DNA from 4 places in the Pantoea sp. E956-1 genome. Region 4 is predicted to be linked to each of the others. Evidence: predicted binding sites of a transcription regulator. Region 4 holds the regulator's gene; each other region holds the start of a gene.
What was found. Region 4 encodes PurR, which represses purine synthesis genes. Its sites were predicted from a motif close to CANGCAAACGTTTGCNTG; they were not measured.
Positions count from the first base shown of each region.

Region 1: a site for PurR is predicted at 3,409-3,426, ahead of purL (phosphoribosylformylglycinamidine synthase). Genes of this name have one in related genera too.
Region 2: a site for PurR is predicted at 1,592-1,609, ahead of rbsD (D-ribose pyranase). Genes of this name have one in related genera too.
Region 3: a site for PurR is predicted at 2,974-2,991, ahead of purM (phosphoribosylformylglycinamidine cyclo-ligase). Genes of this name have one in related genera too.

Region 1 is NZ_CEUYZP010000001.1:1,470,804-1,475,588, forward strand. Features, by position in the region: gene purL (phosphoribosylformylglycinamidine synthase) at 1-3,322, opposite strand, end outside; gene mltF (membrane-bound lytic murein transglycosylase MltF) at 3,590-4,785, shown strand, end outside.
Region 2 is NZ_CEUYZP010000007.1:239,887-244,671, reverse strand. Features, by position in the region: gene rbsA (ribose ABC transporter ATP-binding protein RbsA) at 1-1,152, opposite strand, end outside; gene rbsD (D-ribose pyranase) at 1,160-1,579, opposite strand; gene AC0T7J_RS17765 (YgiW/YdeI family stress tolerance OB fold protein) at 1,817-2,224, opposite strand; gene qseB (quorum sensing response regulator transcription factor QseB) at 2,387-3,058, shown strand; gene qseC (quorum sensing histidine kinase QseC) at 3,046-4,401, shown strand; gene kup (low affinity potassium transporter Kup) at 4,417-4,785, opposite strand, start outside.
Region 3 is NZ_CEUYZP010000001.1:1,405,375-1,410,159, forward strand. Features, by position in the region: gene hda (DnaA inactivator Hda) at 1-660, opposite strand, end outside; gene uraA (uracil permease) at 768-2,051, opposite strand; gene upp (uracil phosphoribosyltransferase) at 2,199-2,825, opposite strand; gene purM (phosphoribosylformylglycinamidine cyclo-ligase) at 3,055-4,095, shown strand; gene purN (phosphoribosylglycinamide formyltransferase) at 4,092-4,730, shown strand.
Region 4 is NZ_CEUYZP010000001.1:156,036-160,820, reverse strand. Features, by position in the region: gene cydH (cytochrome bd-I oxidase subunit CydH) at 1-45, opposite strand, end outside; gene purR (HTH-type transcriptional repressor PurR) at 327-1,352, shown strand; gene punR (DNA-binding transcriptional activator PunR) at 1,349-2,254, opposite strand; gene punC (purine nucleoside transporter PunC) at 2,362-3,564, shown strand; gene cfa (cyclopropane fatty acyl phospholipid synthase) at 3,875-4,785, shown strand, end outside.

The sequences.
Region 1 (4,785 bases), 1.3 Mb from region 4:
TCGCCCAGCCCTCTCCGGCACCCAGCACATCGCCGTAAGAGAAGCCGCCACAGGCGACCAGCGCCTGGAACTCTTCCAGACCGCGACGTCCGGCCAGCAGATCGCTCATGTGAACGTCAATGGCGGTGAAGCCTGCCCGATCAAAGGCAGCGGCCATCTCTACATGGGAGTTCACACCCTGCTCACGCAGCACCGCCACCCTTGGACGTGCGCCCGTGGCGATCATCGGGGCAGCAACATCTTCCTGCGGATTAAAGGTCAGATTAACGTTCAGGCCAGGATCGCTGTCGTTTTTCTTCGCTTCATGTTCCTGATCGGCACACGCCGGGTTGTCGCGCAGTCGCTGCATCTGCCAGGTGGTTTCCGCCCACCAGGTACGTAACGTGTTGCGGCTTTCACTGTAGACCGCGCTGTCACCAGAACGGATCACAAAGCGATCGCCCGGCTGCGCGCTGCCCAGCAGATGTGTCGAGCCGGCAAGGCCGTGATCCGCCAGGATCTGCTCAACCACGGCGCGATCGGCGGCGTTGATCTGAATCACCGCGCCCAGCTCCTCGGTAAACAGGGCGGCCAGTGCATCGTTACCCAGCGAGGCGATGTCAACGTCAACACCGCAGTGACCGGCAAAGGCCATCTCGGCCAGCGTCACCAGCAGACCACCGTCGGAGCGATCGTGGTAAGCCAGCAGTTTCTGCTCAGCCACCAGCGCCTGGATGGCATTGAAGAAGCCCGCCAGCTGAGCGGCATCGCGCACGTCGGCAGGTTTGTCGCCAAGCTGACGATAAACCTGTGACAGCGCGGTTGCGCCCAGCGTATTCGCGCCGTTGCCCAGATCGATCAGCAGCAGCAGGTTATCCTGATCGGCCTGCAGCTGTGGCGTGACGGTGCGGCGGACATCTTCAACGCGGGCAAAAGCGGTAATCACCAGCGACAGCGGTGAGGTCATTTCGCGCTGTTCGCTGCCTTCCTGCCAGCGTGTTTTCATCGACATCGAATCTTTACCGACCGGGATGGTGATCCCCAGCGCCGGGCAAAGCTCCTCGCCGACCGCTTTCACCGCCGCATATAAACCGGCATCTTCACCCGGATGACCGGCGGCAGACATCCAGTTTGCGGAAAGCTTCACACGCTTCAGCGAACCAATGTGGGTAGCTGCCAGGTTGGTCAGGGCTTCACCGACCGCCAGACGACCCGACGCTGCGAAGTCCAGCAGCGCAACCGGTGAACGTTCGCCCAGGGCAAACGCTTCGCCGTGATAGCTGTCGAGGCTGGCGGTCGTCACCGCACAGTTGGCAACCGGGATCTGCCACGGTCCCACCATCTGGTCGCGCGCCACCATGCCGGTCACGCTGCGGTCACCGATAGTAATCAGGAAGGTTTTTTCCGCCACGGCAGGCAGATGCAGCACGCGGTTCACCGCATCGACCAGCGTAATGCCGTCACGCTGCAGGGCAGTGCCCTGTGTCTGCTGCGTCACCACATCGCGCGTCATCTTCGGCGTTTTGCCCAGCAGGACATCAAGTGGCATGTCGATCGGCTTATTACCGAAATGACTATCTTCCAGGCTCAGGTGCAGCTCTTCGGTGGCTTCACCAATCACCGCGAACGGTGCGCGTTCGCGCTGGCAGATCGCCTCAAACTGCGCCAGCTGATCGGGCGCGACGGCCATCACATAACGTTCCTGTGACTCGTTACACCACACTTCAAGCGGACTCATGCCTGGCTCATCACTCAGGATGTCACGCAGGTTAAACCGGCCGCCACGACCGCCATCGCTGACCAGCTCCGGCATCGCATTGGAGAGGCCGCCCGCGCCCACGTCGTGGATAAACAGAATCGGGTTCTCATCGCCCAGCTGCCAGCAGCGGTCAATCACTTCCTGACAACGGCGCTCCATCTCCGGGTTGTCACGCTGTACCGAGGCAAAGTCGAGATCGGCATCAGACTGGCCCGAGGCCATCGATGACGCCGCGCCGCCGCCAAGGCCGATGTTCATTGCCGGACCGCCCAGCACCACCAGCTTCGCGCCTACGGTGATTTCACCTTTCTGCACGTGATCGGCACGGATATTCCCGATGCCGCCCGCCAGCATAATCGGCTTATGGTAGCCACGCAGCTCAGTGCCGTTGTGGCTGGTGACCTGCTCTTCATAGGTACGGAAGTAACCATTCAGAGCCGGACGACCAAATTCATTGTTAAATGCAGCGCCGCCCAGCGGGCCATCGGTCATAATTTCCAGCGCGCTGACGATGCGGGCCGGTTTGCCGAAGTCCTCTTCCCACGGCTGTTCAAAGCCTGGGATACGCAGGTTCGAAACGGAGAAACCGACAAGGCCCGCTTTTGGCTTCGAACCCCTTCCGGTTGCGCCTTCATCACGGATTTCACCACCGGAACCGGTCGCAGCACCAGGCCACGGCGAGATGGCCGTTGGGTGATTATGGGTTTCCACCTTCATCAGGATGTGTGCGGCTTCCTGATGCCAGCGGTATTCGCTCTCTCCGGCGTCAGCAAAGAAGCGGCCAACCTCTGAGCCTTCCATCACGGCGGCGTTATCTTTATAAGCAGAGAGCACGTAGTCCGGCGTCTGCTCCATGGTGTTTTTGATCATCTTAAACAGCGACTTTGGCTGTTTCTCGCCGTCGATAATCCAGTCGGCGTTGAAGATCTTGTGACGACAGTGCTCAGAGTTCGCCTGCGCAAACATATAGAGTTCAATGTCATTGGGATTGCGGCCCAGTGCGGTAAACGCCGCCACCAGGTAGTCGATTTCATCGTCGGCCAGCGCCAGACCCAGGGAGATATTCGCCTGAACCAGCGCCTGACGGCCCTCACCCAGCAGATCGACACTTTTCACCGGCTGTGGCGTGTGATGCGCGAACAGCTGTTCAGCCTGCGCCAGATCGCCGAAGACCGTTTCCATCATCCGATCGTGCAGCAGTGTGCCCAGCGTTTGCCACTGCGCTTCCGTCAGTTGTGGGGCCTGCACATAAAAGGCCAGGCCGCGCTCCAGACGACGTACCTGCGGCAGGCCGCAGTTGTGGGCAATGTCAGTCGCTTTGGATGACCAGGGCGAAATGGTGCCGGGACGAGGCGTCACCAGCAGCAGACGACCCTGTGGGGCATGTTCAGCGAGAGAGGGACCATATTTCAGCAGGCGCTGCAGACGGCTCTGTTCGTCTGCGCTTAAGGGCGTGCTGACATCAGCAAAATGGATGTACTCAGCGTAAATATCACTCACCGGCAGATGAGCGTCCTGAAAGCGGGTCAGCAGTTTGTTTACACGAAATGCCGACAGGGCGGGCGAACCACGCAGAATTTCCATTAATAAATCTCTCGTCAGGGCGCCGGGCGACGCTTCATTGGGCGCAACAGGGAAAACGGGGCGTATTATAGAGAAAGCGACCTCGCGACGAAACCGTTTGCGCACAATTTTTGGCGACCCGGATTTGCCTGAATTTTGCGCAAAAGCTGCTATAAAAGTTGCTCAGCGTGATTTTGTTGCGCAAAATGCCCCTCGCTCTGGGAGTTCAAAGAAGACAAATACTGCCTTTAAAAGACAGAGGCCTTAGAGCCAGCGAGAGATAACTATTTGAAACGCCTAAAATTTAATTATCTGTTTATCGGTCTGGTTGCCGTGCTGTTAGCGTTAGCGCTATGGCCATCCATTCCCTGGTATGGGGGTGGGCAGGACCAGATATCACAGATTAAATCACGGGGAGTACTGCGTGTCAGTACCATCAATTCCCCGTTGACTTACTACACAGTGAACCAATCTCCGGCCGGTATGGATTACGAGCTGGCAAAACGCTTCGCCGATTATCTGGGCGTCAAACTCAAGGTGACAGTACGTCCCAACCTGAGCGATCTGTTTGACGATTTAGATGATGGCAAAGCCGATTTGCTGGCCGCGGGTCTGAACTATAACAGCGAACGCCTGACCCGCTATCAGACCGGTCCAGGCTACTACAACGTTTCGCAGCAGCTGGTCTATCGCGTGGATAAGCCGCGCCCTAAAAACCTCGGTGACTTAAAGGGGCGGCTGACGGTTGCGTCAGGATCGGCTTATCTGTCAACGCTGAAGAACGCGCGTTCTAATCAGTTCCCCGATCTGGACTGGGCGATCTCCACCGATCAAAGTCCTAAAGCCCTGCTGGAAGCGGTGGCAGACGGCAAGCTCGACTATACGATTGGCGACTCCGTGACCATCGCTCTGCTGCAGCGCATCTATCCGCAGCTGGCGGTGGCGTTTGACGTTACTGATGAAGAGCCGGTCACCTGGTATGTGCGGCACAGCGAAGACGACAGCCTGAATGCCGCGATGCTCGACTTCTTTAACGGTATGGGTGAAGAAGGGGCGATGGCGCGGCTGGAGGAGAAATATCTCGGCCACGTCGGCACCTTTGATTATGTCGATACCCGCACTTTCCTGCGCGCCATCGACAACACGCTGCCCGACATCAAACCGCTGTTTGAGAAGTACGCCACCAGCATTGACTGGCGACTACTGGCGGCGATCTCCTATCAGGAGTCGCACTGGAACCCGCAGGCCACCTCCCCTACCGGCGTGCGTGGCATGATGATGCTGACCCGAAACACCGCTGAGAGCCTGGATGTGGGCGACCGTACCGATCCCGAACAGAGCATTCGCGGCGGCAGTCAGTATCTGCAGGATATGATGGCGAAGGTGCCGCAGACCATCCCGGAAGATGAGCGCATCTGGTTTGCGCTGGCGGCCTATAACATGGGCTATGCCCATATGCTGGATGTCCGTAAACTCACAGCCCG
Region 2 (4,785 bases), on a different contig from region 4:
AACGTTAAACAGCCGGATAAAATCGCCCACCGCCAGCTGCTCTGCCGCGTGTTTCAGCGTGCCGCTGCCGTGACTGAAATAGCCTAACGCTGTCAGCGACATGTTCTCTTTTACTGACATGCCCAGCACCAGGCCATCGCGCTTACGATCTTCGGAGATATAGACGATACCGTTAGCCAGCCCATCCTGCGGTGAGCGCGTCACCACCTCCCGACCATTGAGCCACAGCGTGCCTTCGCGACGCGGCAAGGCGCCGTAAAGCACCTTCATCAGTTCGGTTCGTCCCGCGCCCATCAGGCCGGAAACGCCCAGGATTTCACCTTTGCACAGGCTGAAACTGACGTTATCCACGCCCGGTCCGCTGACGTTCTCCACTTTCAGCCGCACGTCGCCTGGCGCCTGATCAATATGGGGATATTGATCTTCCAGCTTACGGCCGACCATCATTTCGATCAGGCTCTCTTCAGTCAGTTCGCTGACCGGACGTTCAGCAATAAACTGACCGTCACGGAACACCGTGACGTCATCGCAGATCTCAAAGATCTCTTTCATGCGATGCGAGATATAGACGATGCCGCAGCCCTGCGCTTTCAGTTCGTTGATCACCCGAAACAGCGACAGCGTTTCGGTATCGGTCAGCGCATCGGTCGGCTCATCCATGATGATCACCTGCGACTCAAAGCTCAGGACTTTGGCGATTTCGACCATCTGCTGATCGCCAATCGACAAATCCCCCACCAGCTTGTGGCTGTTGAAGCGCAGATTAAGCCGTTTAAGCAGCGCATCAGCTTCGGCATACATACGCGGCCACTGGATACGGCCAAAACGACCCACATATTCGCGGCCGAGGAAAATATTCTCCGCCACGGATAACTGAGGGATCAGGTTCAGTTCCTGATGAATGATGCCAATACCCGCTTCCTGAGACGCTTTCGGCCCACTGAAACGGGTCTCTTTGCCGAGCCAGCGCAGCGTACCGGCATCATGTTGATAGATCCCGGTCAGCACTTTCATCATGGTGGACTTGCCTGCGCCGTTCTCGCCCACCAGCGCCATCACGCGTCCTGCCCGGACATTCAGCGACGCACCCTTAAGGGCTTTCACACCCGGAAAGGATTTTTCAATGCCGTCGAGTTGCAGTAAAGGTTGCATAGCGGCCTCAGAAGGTCACACCGGCGCTGAGGATGACATTCGCAAACGGAGAGCACTCTCCGCTGCGAATGACCGCCTGACTACGCTGCGTTTGTTGTTTGAATTGTTCATGACTGGTGTAGCTGATGGTGATGATATTCCCCTGGTGCTGTTGCAAGGCTTCGAGCACGGCGACAAGTGCGCTATGAAGCTGCGGATTATGCTGTTTAATCTCTTCCGCGATCAGGGCGCTCTCTACCTGCATCTCCAGTGCGACAGCATTAACCACCTGCATAAAATCGGGCGTACCCGGCGTGAGCGCTAAATCAATGCGCTGCGGTCCGGCCGGAATCGGCAAACCTGCATCAGCAATCGTCAGCGTATCCGTGTGTCCCAGGCGGGCAATCACATGAGAGAGTTCAGCGTTTAACAAGCGACCTTTTTTCATCTTTTCACTCCACAGCGAAACGTTTCGCTGTCAGGAGTGTATGAAAAGACGCCATCAACTCAATCGGGAAATAAGAAATCTGTGATCGCTATCGAAACGTTTCGCTCACGCGGGGAGAAATTTGCATTAAGTCGGGGGAAGGGCTGAAAAAAGGGCCGCGAATGCGGCCCGATATTGCGGATATAGTCCTGTCCGGTCAGCCGTGCTGAGCAAAGAAACCAGGCCAGGATAAGAGGATTAAGGCAGTTTTTTAACCTGTTTGACGTCCATCTCAATGCTGTTGAAATCTTTATCCAGTTCACCCGTCAGCTCGACGTTGTCTTTAGGTGAGATAGTCTGACCGTTCCAGTGCTTATGGTCGATTTCGACTTTCATGGTGCCGGTCTGGTCGCGGAACAGATAATCTTCGTTGCCGATCTGTTTTTCCAGCTTACCGCGCACGGTGACCCAGCTGTCATCTTTCATCTCTTCAGCCTGCTTTACGGTCACCACACTGCTGTGATCGGCACTGAAACCGCCCTGACCGGCTGCTGACTGCGTCTGTGCGGCTGGCGCACTGGGATCAACAAATCCACCCTGCTGTGCAGCGAAAACCGGGGCAGAAGCCAGCATTACGACGGCCAGAATTGCAGCGTGCTTTTTCATTTTGTCACCTCTTTTCCATGATGTGGTTCGTCTTGTTGAGCTTAGTTGACCATAAAGTTCTTAACAGCTTCTTAAGAGGCAAAAATAAGCTATTTTCGCCGAAATCAGCTGTACAAGCAGGAAGTTGCTTCGTATAAAGCGTTATCGGAACAGGGAGACGTGATGCGTATTTTACTGATTGAAGATGACCGCTTAATTGGCGACGGTATCAAAGCGGGGCTGAGTAAACTGGGCTTCAGCGTTGACTGGTTTACCTCCGGTGAGGCGGGCTTTAACGCGCTTGAGGCCGCGCCCTGGGATGCGGTGATCCTGGATCTCTCTCTGCCCGAGCGGGATGGGCTCGATATTCTTCGGCAGTGGCGCCAGCAGGGAAAAGATGTGCCGGTACTGATACTGACCGCACGCGATGCGCTCGATCAGCGGGTCGAAGGCCTTCAGCTCGGAGCCGATGACTATCTGTGTAAGCCCTTTGCCTTAACTGAAGTAGCGGCTCGCTTACAGGCGCTGATCCGCCGCCGTCACGGCCAGCTGCAGCCCGAACTCCGGCACGGTAATGTGGTGCTGATCCCCGGCAGCCACAGTGTAATGCGTGAAGGTGAGGCGATTGCGCTGAAAAGCCGTGAACTGGCGCTGCTGGAACTGTTTATGCGAAACCCAGGCCGGGTGCTGACACGCAGCCAGCTGGAGGAGAAACTCTACAGCTGGGATGCCGATGTCTCCAGCAATGCGGTAGAGGTTCACATTCATCATCTGCGTAAAAAACTGGGCAGCCAGTTTATCCGCACGCTGCACGGCGTCGGTTATACCCTGGGAGCGGCTGAATGCGATCAATGAGCCTGTTTTTGCGGCTGGGTATCGGTTTTGTACTGCTGCTCGGGCTCTGCTGGGCCAGCGCCAGCCTGAGTGCCTGGCATCAGACACGTGAAACCCTTGATGAGCTCTTCGATACGCAGCAGATGCTGCTGGCCAAGCGTCTGCTGACGCTGGATTTCTCCTCGATGGACAAAACCACGCTGCCCAGAACCAAAGAGATACTGCACCACCATCGCGGCGATCAGGATGACGACGCGCTGGCCTTTGCCGTCTTCACGCGTGACGGCCGGCAGGTGATGAATGATGGTGACAATGGCCGCTACCTGCCGTTTGAGGCGGAGTATCAGGGATTTCATGAGGGCCAGCTCACCAATGATGACGATCGCTGGCGGTTTGTCTGGCTGACCACGCCCGATCAGCAGTTCCGGGTAGTGGTGGGTCAGGAGTCCGAATACCGTGACGACATGACGCGGGATCTGATGAAAGCCAGCATGCTGCCCTGGCTGATCGCGCTGCCCTTTATGTTGCTGCTGCTGATCGGTCTGGTCTGGTCTGAACTGCGGCCGCTGAAGGCGCTGGCGCAGCAACTGGCGCAGCGCGCGCCCGATGATGATACGCCGCTGCAGGCAGACCGCGTGCCGAAAGAGGTGCAACCGCTGATGGTGGCGCTCAATGGTCTGTTCAGCCGCATCAGCGCAATGATGCAGCGAGAACGGCGCTTTACCTCTGATGCCGCACATGAGCTGCGCAGTCCGCTGGCCGCGCTGCAGGTGCAAAGCGAGGTGATCCAGCTGACAGCCGATGATGAAGTGATGCGAACCCATGCGCTGCAGCAACTGGATGCCGGTATTATCCGCGCAACCCGGCTGGTGGATCAGCTGCTGACGCTCTCACGGGTTGAAGCTGATGATGCACGCAACGCCTTCGAACCGGTAGCGCTGAAACGTACGATCCAGGAGACGCTGGCTGCCCAGCTGCCGCTGGCGGATAAAACGGGTGTCACGCTGCGGCTGCATGCTGACGCCGATCCGCAGATTCAGGGGCATCCGCTATTACTGTCACTGCTGGTACGTAATCTGCTGGATAATGCCATTCGCTATACGCCAGCGGGCAGCGAAGTTGATGTGCGGCTTCAGGCGAATAGCCTGTCGGTAGAGGATAACGGCGAAGGTCTGAGTGCAGTCGAGCTGCAACGGCTTGGTGAACGTTTCTGGCGACCGCCAGGTCAGGAGAAAAGCGGAAGCGGGCTGGGATTATCGATAGTCCGCAATATCGCCCAGTTGCACGGGATGCAGGTCACCTTCAGCCAGCGATTGGGCGGCGGATTATGTGTCACGCTGCGCTGGTCAGCGCCCGCCCCGTAAGGCGGGCGCTGCAGATCAAATCTCGACCTGAGTGCCCAGTTCAATCACCCGGTTTGGCGGGATCTCAAACTGGTCTGGCGCGCGGAGCGCATTGCGCTGCAGCGCCAGGAAGAGTTTGCCACGCAGGCGCAGATACCACGGCCGTTTGCCGATAATCAGCGATTCATGCGACATGAAGAACGACGTCTCCATCATGCGGCAGTTGAGCCCTTCCAGCCCGCAGCGGTGGAAAATCTCCTCGACGTTTGGCGTTTCGCGCCAGCCATAGCTGGCCACCACCCGCCAGAAGGTGGGTGACAGCTGCTCAATCGTCACGCGACGCACGTTGTGCACGTAAGGCGCATCTTCCGTCCGCAACGTCAGCAGCACCACCCGCTCATGCAA
Region 3 (4,785 bases), 1.2 Mb from region 4:
ACGCTGGGCGCTGATCGAGGCACGATCAAGCCGATCCAGCGTATCAAACAGGGTGCGCATCTCACGATCCAGACGTTTCAGCAGGAAGCGTCCCACATCTTCCGGCAGCTCAAATCCGCGTAACCCGGCGCGCAGTTGCAGCGCCTGTAATTTGTCTTCGTCGGAGAGAGGCTGCAGGCGATAGATCTGCCCCCAGTCCAGCCGTGAGGCGAGATCGGGCAATTGCAGATTGAGCTGGCGTGGCGGACGATCGCCGGTAATAAACAGGCGCGTATTACCGGTTTCAAGAATACGGTTATAGAGATCGAAGATCGCCATTTCCCATTCAGGCTCACCTGCAATGCACTCGATGTTATCGATGCAGACCAGTGACAGCTGCTCCATCCCTTCCAGTACTTCCGGTACAAACCAGGTGCGTTTATCCAGCGGAACGTAACCGACCGCTTCGCTGCGCGCTGACATCTCGGCGCACGCGGCGTGCAGCAAATGGCTCCGCCCTCCGCCTTCGCGTGACCAGAAGTAGAGATAGCTGCCATGTTGTTGGTTGAGAGCACCTTTCAGCGCGGCAATCAGCGACGGGTTTTCCCCCGGCCAGAAGCTGGAGAAGGTTTCATCGTCAGGTAAATAGAGTGGCAATGACAATTGTGCCGGCGTGTTCAGAAGCACCTCAGCAAGAGAACAAGCAAAAAATCGGGGGAAGTCTAACACAGTTTTCAGAAAGAGATGAATGGGGCGTCCCTGCCCCGATCCTGTCAGGCTTGCTGCGATCACGGCTCGCGCGATTCTTCAGCCTCCAGCACCACTTCTTCCGGACGCAACAGCGAGATCACACGGAAGATCAGCGCTAATCCCACCCCCACGATCGTCGCCAGCGCCATGCCTTTCAGCTCCGCAGCGCCAATATGCACCTTCGCACCGCTGACGCCGATGATCAGGATCACCGAGGTCAGGATCAGATTTTGCGCCTTGTTGTAATCGACTTTGGATTCGATCAACACCCGGATACCGGATGCGCCAATCACGCCATACAGCAGCAGCGACACGCCGCCCATGACCGGTACCGGGATCGCCTGGATCACCGCCGCCAGTTTGCCGACACAGGAGAGCAGGATCGCCAGAATCGCCGCGCCGCCAATAACCCAGGTACTGTAGACGCGGGTAATCGCCATCACCCCGATGTTTTCACCGTAGGTAGTGTTAGGCGTTGAGCCAAAGAAGCCGGAGATGACCGTTGATAAGCCGTTGGCGAACATCGAACGATGCAGGCCAGGGTCGCGAATCAGATCTTTCTTTACGATGTTGGCGGTGACCACCAGATGACCGATATGCTCGGCAATCACTACCAGCGCCGCGGGCAGGATCGTCAGCATCGCCACCCACTCAAAGCGCGGCGTATAGAAGGTTGGCAGCGCAAACCAGGGGGCTTTGACCACGCCGCTCCAGTCAACGATGCCCATAAATGCAGAGAGCAGATAACCCGCCACCACCCCGACCAGAATCGGGATGATCGCCAGGAAGCCACGAAACAGCACGGAACCGAATACCGTCACTGCCAGCGTGACCAGCGAAATCAGCACGGTTGTACTATCGGGCGCACTGCCTTCAGCCGGCAGCAGCCCAGCCATATTGGCGGCTACCCCTGCCAGCTCCAGACCGATGACGGCGACAATCGCGCCCATCGCTGCCGGGGGAAACATCACATCGAGCCAGCCGGTGCCCGCGCGTTTGACAATCAGCGCCACGAGACAGAACAGCACGCCGCAGAGGATAAATCCGCCCAGCGCGACCTCATAACCCAGCGGCAGCAACAGCAGCACCGGCGAGATAAAGGCAAAACTAGAACCGAGGTAAGCGGGAATTTTGCCTTTACAGATAAAGAGGTAGATCAGCGTGCCAACGCCGTTAAACAACAGCACCGTCGCCGGGTTGATGTGGAACAGAATCGGTACCAGTACCGTGGCACCAAACATGGCGAACAGGTGTTGCAGGCTGAGTGGAATGGTTTGCAGTAACGGCGGTCGTTCACTGACGCCAATGGCGCGACGAGTCATCATTTATCCCCTTGTGTTATTTATCCCCCTGGGCGCGCGCCGCTGGCACAGCAGCAGGCACGCCGGTGAGCCTTGCAGCCACACCAAACCCGTTCGGGGATCTTTTTTTTGCCAAAAAAAAGCCGACTCTCTGGTCGGCTGTGCGATTTATTTGGTTCCGAAAATCTTGTCCCCGGCATCGCCGAGCCCGGGAATGATGTAACCCTTCTCATTCAGTCCCTGATCCACTGACGCGGTATAAAGCTCAACGTCAGGATGCGCTTTCTCCAGCGCGGCAATCCCTTCTGGTGCGGCAACCAGTACCAGCACTTTAATGCTGGTGCAGCCCGCTTTCTTCAGCAGGTCGATGGTGGCGATCATGGAACCGCCGGTCGCCAGCATAGGATCGACGACCAGCGCCAGACGCTCTTCGATGTTAGAGACCAGCTTCTGGAAATAGGGAACCGGCTCCAGTGTCTCTTCATCACGGTAAACACCCACCACGCTGATACGGGCGCTGGGAACGTGCTCCAGCACCCCTTCCATCATGCCCAGGCCGGCACGCAGAATCGGCACCACCGTGATTTTTTTGCCTTTGATCTGATCGATCTCTACCGGGCCGTTCCAGCCCTCAATGGTTACGCGCTCTGTTTCCAGATCGGCGGTCGCTTCGTAGGTCAGCAGGCTGCCCACTTCAGACGCCAGCTCGCGAAAACGCTTTGTACTGATATCATGCTCACGCATCAAGCCCAGTTTATGTTTGACCAGCGGGTGTCTGACTTCCACGATCTTCATTGGTGTTCTCCCGGAATGAGTTGAGCTAAAAAAAATCGCGGGATTATACCGCCTTTTGCGCTCCGCGCCACCTGCTCTTGCGCAAAGCCGCGGGTTTTACCGGGACAAATAGAGGATTAATGAAAAACGCCCAATGCGCAATCCCGGACTCGCAAACGTTTGCCTGCACTGATAGAATTGCCGCGCTTTATTTTAAACCACCAACCGCAACTCGCGTGGGGACCTCGCAGTGACCGACAAAACCTCTCTCAGTTACAAAGACGCCGGTGTTGATATTGATGCTGGTAACGCTCTGGTTGACCGTATTAAAGGCGTAGTGAAAAAGACGCGTCGCCCGGAAGTGATGGGTGGACTGGGCGGTTTTGGTGCGCTTTGCGCGCTGCCGCAAAAATACCGTGAGCCGGTGCTGGTCTCCGGCACCGATGGCGTTGGTACCAAGCTGCGTCTGGCGATGGATCTCAAACGCCACGATGCCATTGGTATTGACCTGGTCGCGATGTGCGTCAACGACCTGGTGGTACAGGGCGCTGAGCCCCTCTTCTTCCTCGACTACTACGCCACCGGCAAACTGGATGTGGATACCGCCTCTGCGGTGATCACCGGCATCGCCGAAGGTTGCCTGCAGTCGGGTTGTGCGCTGGTCGGCGGTGAAACCGCTGAGATGCCAGGCATGTATCACGGCGAAGATTACGATGTGGCCGGTTTCTGTGTTGGCGTGGTGGAAAAGTCAGAGATCATTGATGGCAGCAAAGTGCAGGATGGCGACGTACTCATCGCACTCGGCTCCAGTGGCCCGCACTCCAACGGCTATTCGCTGGTGCGTAAGATTCTGGAAGTCAGCAATACCGATCCACAGACTGAACAGCTGGAAGGCAAACCGCTGGCCGATCATCTGCTGGAACCAACCCGCATCTACGTGAAGAATATTCTGAGCCTGATTGAGCAGGTCGATGTGCACGCTATCGCACACCTGACCGGCGGCGGCTTCTGGGAGAATATTCCGCGCGTGCTGCCCGACAACACGCAGGCCGTAATCGACGAGAAGAGCTGGCAGTGGCCGGCTGTCTTCAGCTGGTTACAGCAGGCGGGCAACGTCAGCCGTTTCGAGATGTACCGTACCTTTAACTGCGGTGTCGGCATGATCATCGCCCTGAGTCCGGCAGACGCAGACAACGCGATTGCGCTGATGCAGGCTGCGGGCGAGAAAGCCTGGAAGCTCGGCGTGATTAAAGCGTCTGATGCCGAAGAGCGTGTGGTCATCAACGGATGAAAAAGCTGGTTGTACTGATTTCCGGCAACGGAAGTAACCTTCAGTCCATCCTTGACGCCTGTGCAAGCGGGCGGATTCACGGCAGCGTGGCTGCCGTGTTCAGCAACCGTGCCGCCGCTTATGGGCTGACGCGGGCGCAGGAGGCAGGGATCCCTGCCCATGCGCTTGCCGCCAGCGACTTCGCTGACCGCGAAGCCTTCGATCGCCAGCTCATCGCTGAAATCGAAGCCTACACACCAGACCTGATTGTACTGGCAGGTTATATGCGCATTCTCAGCAGCGCATTCGTGGCCCATTTTCACGATCGCCTGCTGAATATCCACCCTTCCCTGTTGCCGAAATATCCGGGCCTGCATACGCACCGTCAGGCACTGGAAAATGGCGACAGCGAACATGGCACTTCCGTGCATTTCGTGACGGACGAGCTGGATGGCGGTCCGGTGATCCTGCAGGCCAAAGTTCCGGTCTTTCCTGGCGACAGTGAAGCGGAGATTACGGAGCGGGTGCAGCATCAGGAACATGCCATCTATCCGCTGGTAATCGGCTGGTTTGTGGAGGATCGTCTGGCGATGCGTGACGGCAAGGCCTGGCTGGATGGCGAACCGCTGCCGCCGCAGGGTTATGCTAACGACTGACGCTTCAGAAGCCGTTGCGGGTTTTCCCACAGACGGCTGAAAAAATCAAAGTGAT
Region 4 (4,785 bases):
ACAGCCCGTGGTGGTCATTAATGCCAGTTTAAGATCGGTACTCATTGCTTGCTCCTTAGACACACAATTAGTGGGGATATCGCATTTTCCCACAGGGCCCGGTAAAAATCTCGTTTTATCCGTTCAGCCTTGTTAGAATCCCGCCTTTGTTGCGCAACGCGCGCAACCCTGATTCCGTTTGCGCACGTTTTCAGGCGTTTTTATTCCGCCAGCGGCCTGTTTACTGGCCAGGAAAGCTGCTTTTTTACGGAAAAAACCCTGAGCAGACGCAAACGTTTAACACTACGCTTATCATAGAGTTAGATAAGCACTGGAGTCCGATTTTCATGGCAACAATTAAAGATGTGGCAAAACGCGCTGGCGTCTCGACAACCACCGTTTCGCACGTCATCAATAAAACCCGCTTTGTGGCTGAAGAGACGCGCAACGCGGTCTGGCAGGCGATTAAGGAACTGCACTACTCGCCAAGCGCCGTAGCGCGCAGCCTGAAAGTGAACCACACCAAGACGCTGGGCCTGCTTGCCACCTCCAGCGAAGCGCCCTATTTCGCTGAAATTATCGAAGCGGTCGAAAATCATTGTTTCGATAAAGGCTATACGCTGATTCTGGGTAATGCGCATAACGATCTGCAAAAACAGCGCGCCTATCTCAGCATGATGGCGCAGAAACGCGTCGATGGGCTGCTGGTGATGTGCTCTGAATACCCGGACGACCTGCTGCAGATGCTGGAAGAGAACCGCAATATTCCGATGGTGGTGATGGACTGGGGCGAGTCGCGCGCTGACTTCACCGATACGGTACTGGATAATGCTTTCCAGGGCGGCTATCTGGCAGGACGCTATCTGATTGAACGCGGACACCGGGATATTGGTGCAATCCCCGGACAGATGGAGCGTAACACCGGTGGCGGACGTCATGCCGGTTTCCTGAAAGCGATGGAAGAAGCGGGTATTCAGCCGCGCGCCGAGTGGATTGTGCAGGGTGACTTTGAGCCGGAGTCGGGCTATCAGGCGATGCAGCAGATCCTGTCGCAGAAGCAGCGTCCGACGGCAGTATTCTGTGGAGGAGACATCATGGCGATGGGCGCGATTTGCGCTGCCGATGAAATGGGTTTGCGCGTCCCGCAGGATATTTCGGTGATCGGCTATGACAATGTGCGCAACGCCCGCTATTTCGCACCGGCACTGACCACCGTGCATCAGCCTAAAGCCCAGCTGGGTGAGAAAGCACTGGAAATGCTGCTGGACCGCATTACCAGTAAACGCGAAGTGTCACAAACGATTGAGGTCCATCCCACGCTGATTGAGCGCCGTTCCGTGGCAGATGGCCCGTTCCGCGACTATCGCCGTTAATGCTCGCTTAACCACTCCTGATTAAGTGTTTGCGCATCACCCAGATAGCTGAGCAACCAGCCTGTCGCCGGTGATGCGCGATCCTCTGCCCAGCTGACGCAGCACGGGCTGTCCGGAAACGCCACCGGCAGCGTCAGTTCAACCAGCTCGCCACTGTCGAGCAGTGGCCTGGCCAGATGACCCGGCACCATCGCCACACACAATCCCGCCTGCACGCACTCGAGCCCGGTTTGCCATTCCGGCACCACCAGCCTGCGCTGGTTATCCAGCGTCCATGTCATACGACGCGGCAGCGCGCGTGACGTATCTTCCAGCACCAGCGACGGCCAGCTACGCAGCGTATCGTCATCTATCTGGCTCGCCTGCGTCAGTGGATGATGGGGAGCGACAACGCAGCGCCAGTTAAGCGTGCCCATATCCCGAAAAGCAAAACGTCCACCCACCGGTATCGCCTGAGTGGCACCAATCGCCACTTCGACCCGGCCATCGGCCAGCGCATCCCAGACACCGTTAAAGACTTCATAGCTGATGATCAGCTCCATATCGGGAAAGTGGCGATAGAAATCTTTGACCAGTTGCCGGGTGCGCTGAGGTTTGGCTATACGGTCAACGGCAATGCTTAGCTGGCCGCGCCAGCCGTTAGCCAGCTGCTGACACTGTCGCCGGGTGGCAAGCATTTTTTTGATGACGCTGCGCCCTTCCCGGACAAAATGTTCACCCGCCGGGGTCAGAACCACTTCGCGATGCTGACGTTCAAACAGCGGTACCGCCAGCCAGTTTTCCAGCTGACGCACCGTATAGCTGATGGCAGAGGGCACCCGATGTAACTCCTGTGCGGCAGCGCTGAAACTGCCCCCACGGGCAACGGCGTCAACCACTTCTAATGCATATTCTGACCACATAATCTGCCTTCAAAAATTTTAACAGCAATCGGCAAATATTACCGTTTCACAGTAGCAAACGCACCTTTTACACTCTGCCGCGTTTATCCTGCAAAAATGAGAATCAGATGCTGTCGAATAAAGGGTTTATGCCCTACCTTGCCCTGCTGAGCATGCTGGGCTTTTTAGCCACTGATATGTACCTGCCCGCCTTTGGTGCGATGCAGCAAACCTTTAACACTTCACCCGGTCTGATCAGCGCCAGTATGAGTCTCTTCCTGGGCGGCTTCGCCGTGGGTCAGCTCTTCTGGGGCCCCCTCTCCGATCGCATCGGTCGTAAACCGGTGCTGCTGGCGGGACTGGCCATGTTTGGCGCCGGCTGCGCGGGTATGCTGTGGGTGAATGATATCTACCTGATGCTGGCGTTGCGTTTTGTCCAGGCGATTGGTGTCTGTGCCGCTGCCGTAAGCTGGCAGGCGCTGGTAGTGGATCGCTACCCGGCAGCGCGCGCTAACAAAGTCTTTGCCACCATTATGCCGCTGGTTGCGCTCTCTCCGGCGCTGGCCCCGCTGCTGGGTGCCTGGCTGATTGGCCATTTCCACTGGCGTTCGATTTTCCTGGTGCTGACCCTGATTGCGGTAGCCTTAATTCTGACCACGCTGCGTCTGCCCAGCGTGCGCAAGGTTGCGGGAGAAAAAGGTGCGCAGCCGGGCTTTTTCACGCTGCTTAAATCCCGGGTCTACAGCGGCAACGTGCTGATCTACTCCGCCTGCTCCGCCAGCTTCTTTGCCTGGCTGACCGGATCGCCCTTTATTCTGGCGGATCTGGGTCTGTCGCCCGCCGATATCGGTCTGAGTTATGTACCCCAGACGCTCGCCTTTTTAATTGGCGGCTTTGGCTGTCGCACCCTGCTCAATCGCTTTAGCGGCGCGCAGTTGCTGCCCTGGCTGCTGGGCGTCTACAGCCTGAGTATCCTGGCGTTGTTTGCTGTTGCGCTTGCTGGCAACAGTACGCTGGTGAGTCTGATGTTACCGTTCTGCGGTATGGCGCTGGCTAACGGCGCGATCTATCCGATTGTAGTGTCCAGTGCGCTGATGCCCTTCCCGACCGCTACCGGTAAAGCCGCCGCGTTGCAGAATACACTGCAGTTAGGACTCTGTTTCGCTGCCAGCCTGGCGGTGTCGGCCGGCTTAACTCAGGCGCTATTTACCACCACACTGATGATGACGGTGACAATTGTGCTGGCGCTGGTGGGTTACGCCATGCAGCGTGCCGCAAGCGCACAAACTGTTGTTGCCTCTGCGCAACCTGCCTGCCAGGATAATCAGTGACACACTGACTTTTTAGTTAGCGCCCTAACAATAAGTTATTGAATATTGACCCGCGTGAGCATATACTCATCCGGGTCAACAAATCTGTCATAAATCAACAATATAATAACGTAATAATCTGATTGGCACCCTGCTGCCGGGACGGTATTCGCGCGCGTTATTCTCACCTTACCCGACCTGCTGCAGGCTGTTCCAGTCCTCTGTATCACAAAGATAACCGGTTTGCGGAGCCATCCGCATCGTTTCTCAATGCCTGAATAAATTGGCTACTCTTTGTTCAGGTTCAGATTGGACAGGTGGTGGAAAATCTATGAGTTCATCTTATGCAGAAGAAGTGAGCCTCGAAGAAAACCATTGGTATCGCATCGTTCATGAACTGCTGGAAAAAGCGGATATCGAAATTAATGGTTCACGTCCCTGGGATATTCATATTAATCATCCCGGTTTTTTTAAACGTGTTCTGCAGGAGGGCTCTCTTGGGCTCGGTGAGAGCTATATGGATGGATGGTGGGAGTGTGACCGGCTGGATATTTTCTTCCATCAGGTACTTAAACATAAACTCGATCAGCAACTGCCCCATCACTTTAAAGATACGCTGCGTATTGCCGCCGCACGCTTAACCAATCTGCAGTCAAAAAAACGGGCCTGGATTGTCGGTAAAGAGCATTACGACCTGGGCAACGACCTCTTTTCACTGATGCTCGATCCCTATATGCAATACTCCTGTGGCTACTGGAAAGAGGCGACGACACTGGCGACAGCGCAGGAAGCCAAGCTGGATATGATCTGTCGTAAATTAGCGCTGGAACCCGGAATGTCACTGCTGGATATCGGCTGTGGCTGGGGCGGACTCGCGGAATTTGCCGCACGTCATTATGGCGTTAAAGTGCATGGCGTGACGATTTCCGCCGAACAACAGAAACTGGCGCAGCAGCGCTGTAGCGGATTAGACGTCACGATTCTGCTGCAGGATTATCGCGATCTGAATGAGCAGTTTGATCGTATTGTGTCGGTGGGTATGTTTGAACATGTCGGACCGAAAAATTACGCGACCTATTTTGACGTGGTCGATCGTAATTTAAAGCCTGACGGTATTTTCCTGCTTCACACCATCGGCGCGATTAAAACCGATATGAGTGTCGATCCCTGGATCGATAAATATATCTTCCCCAACGGCTGCCTGCCTTCGGTGCGCCATGTGGCCGATGCCAACGAACCCCA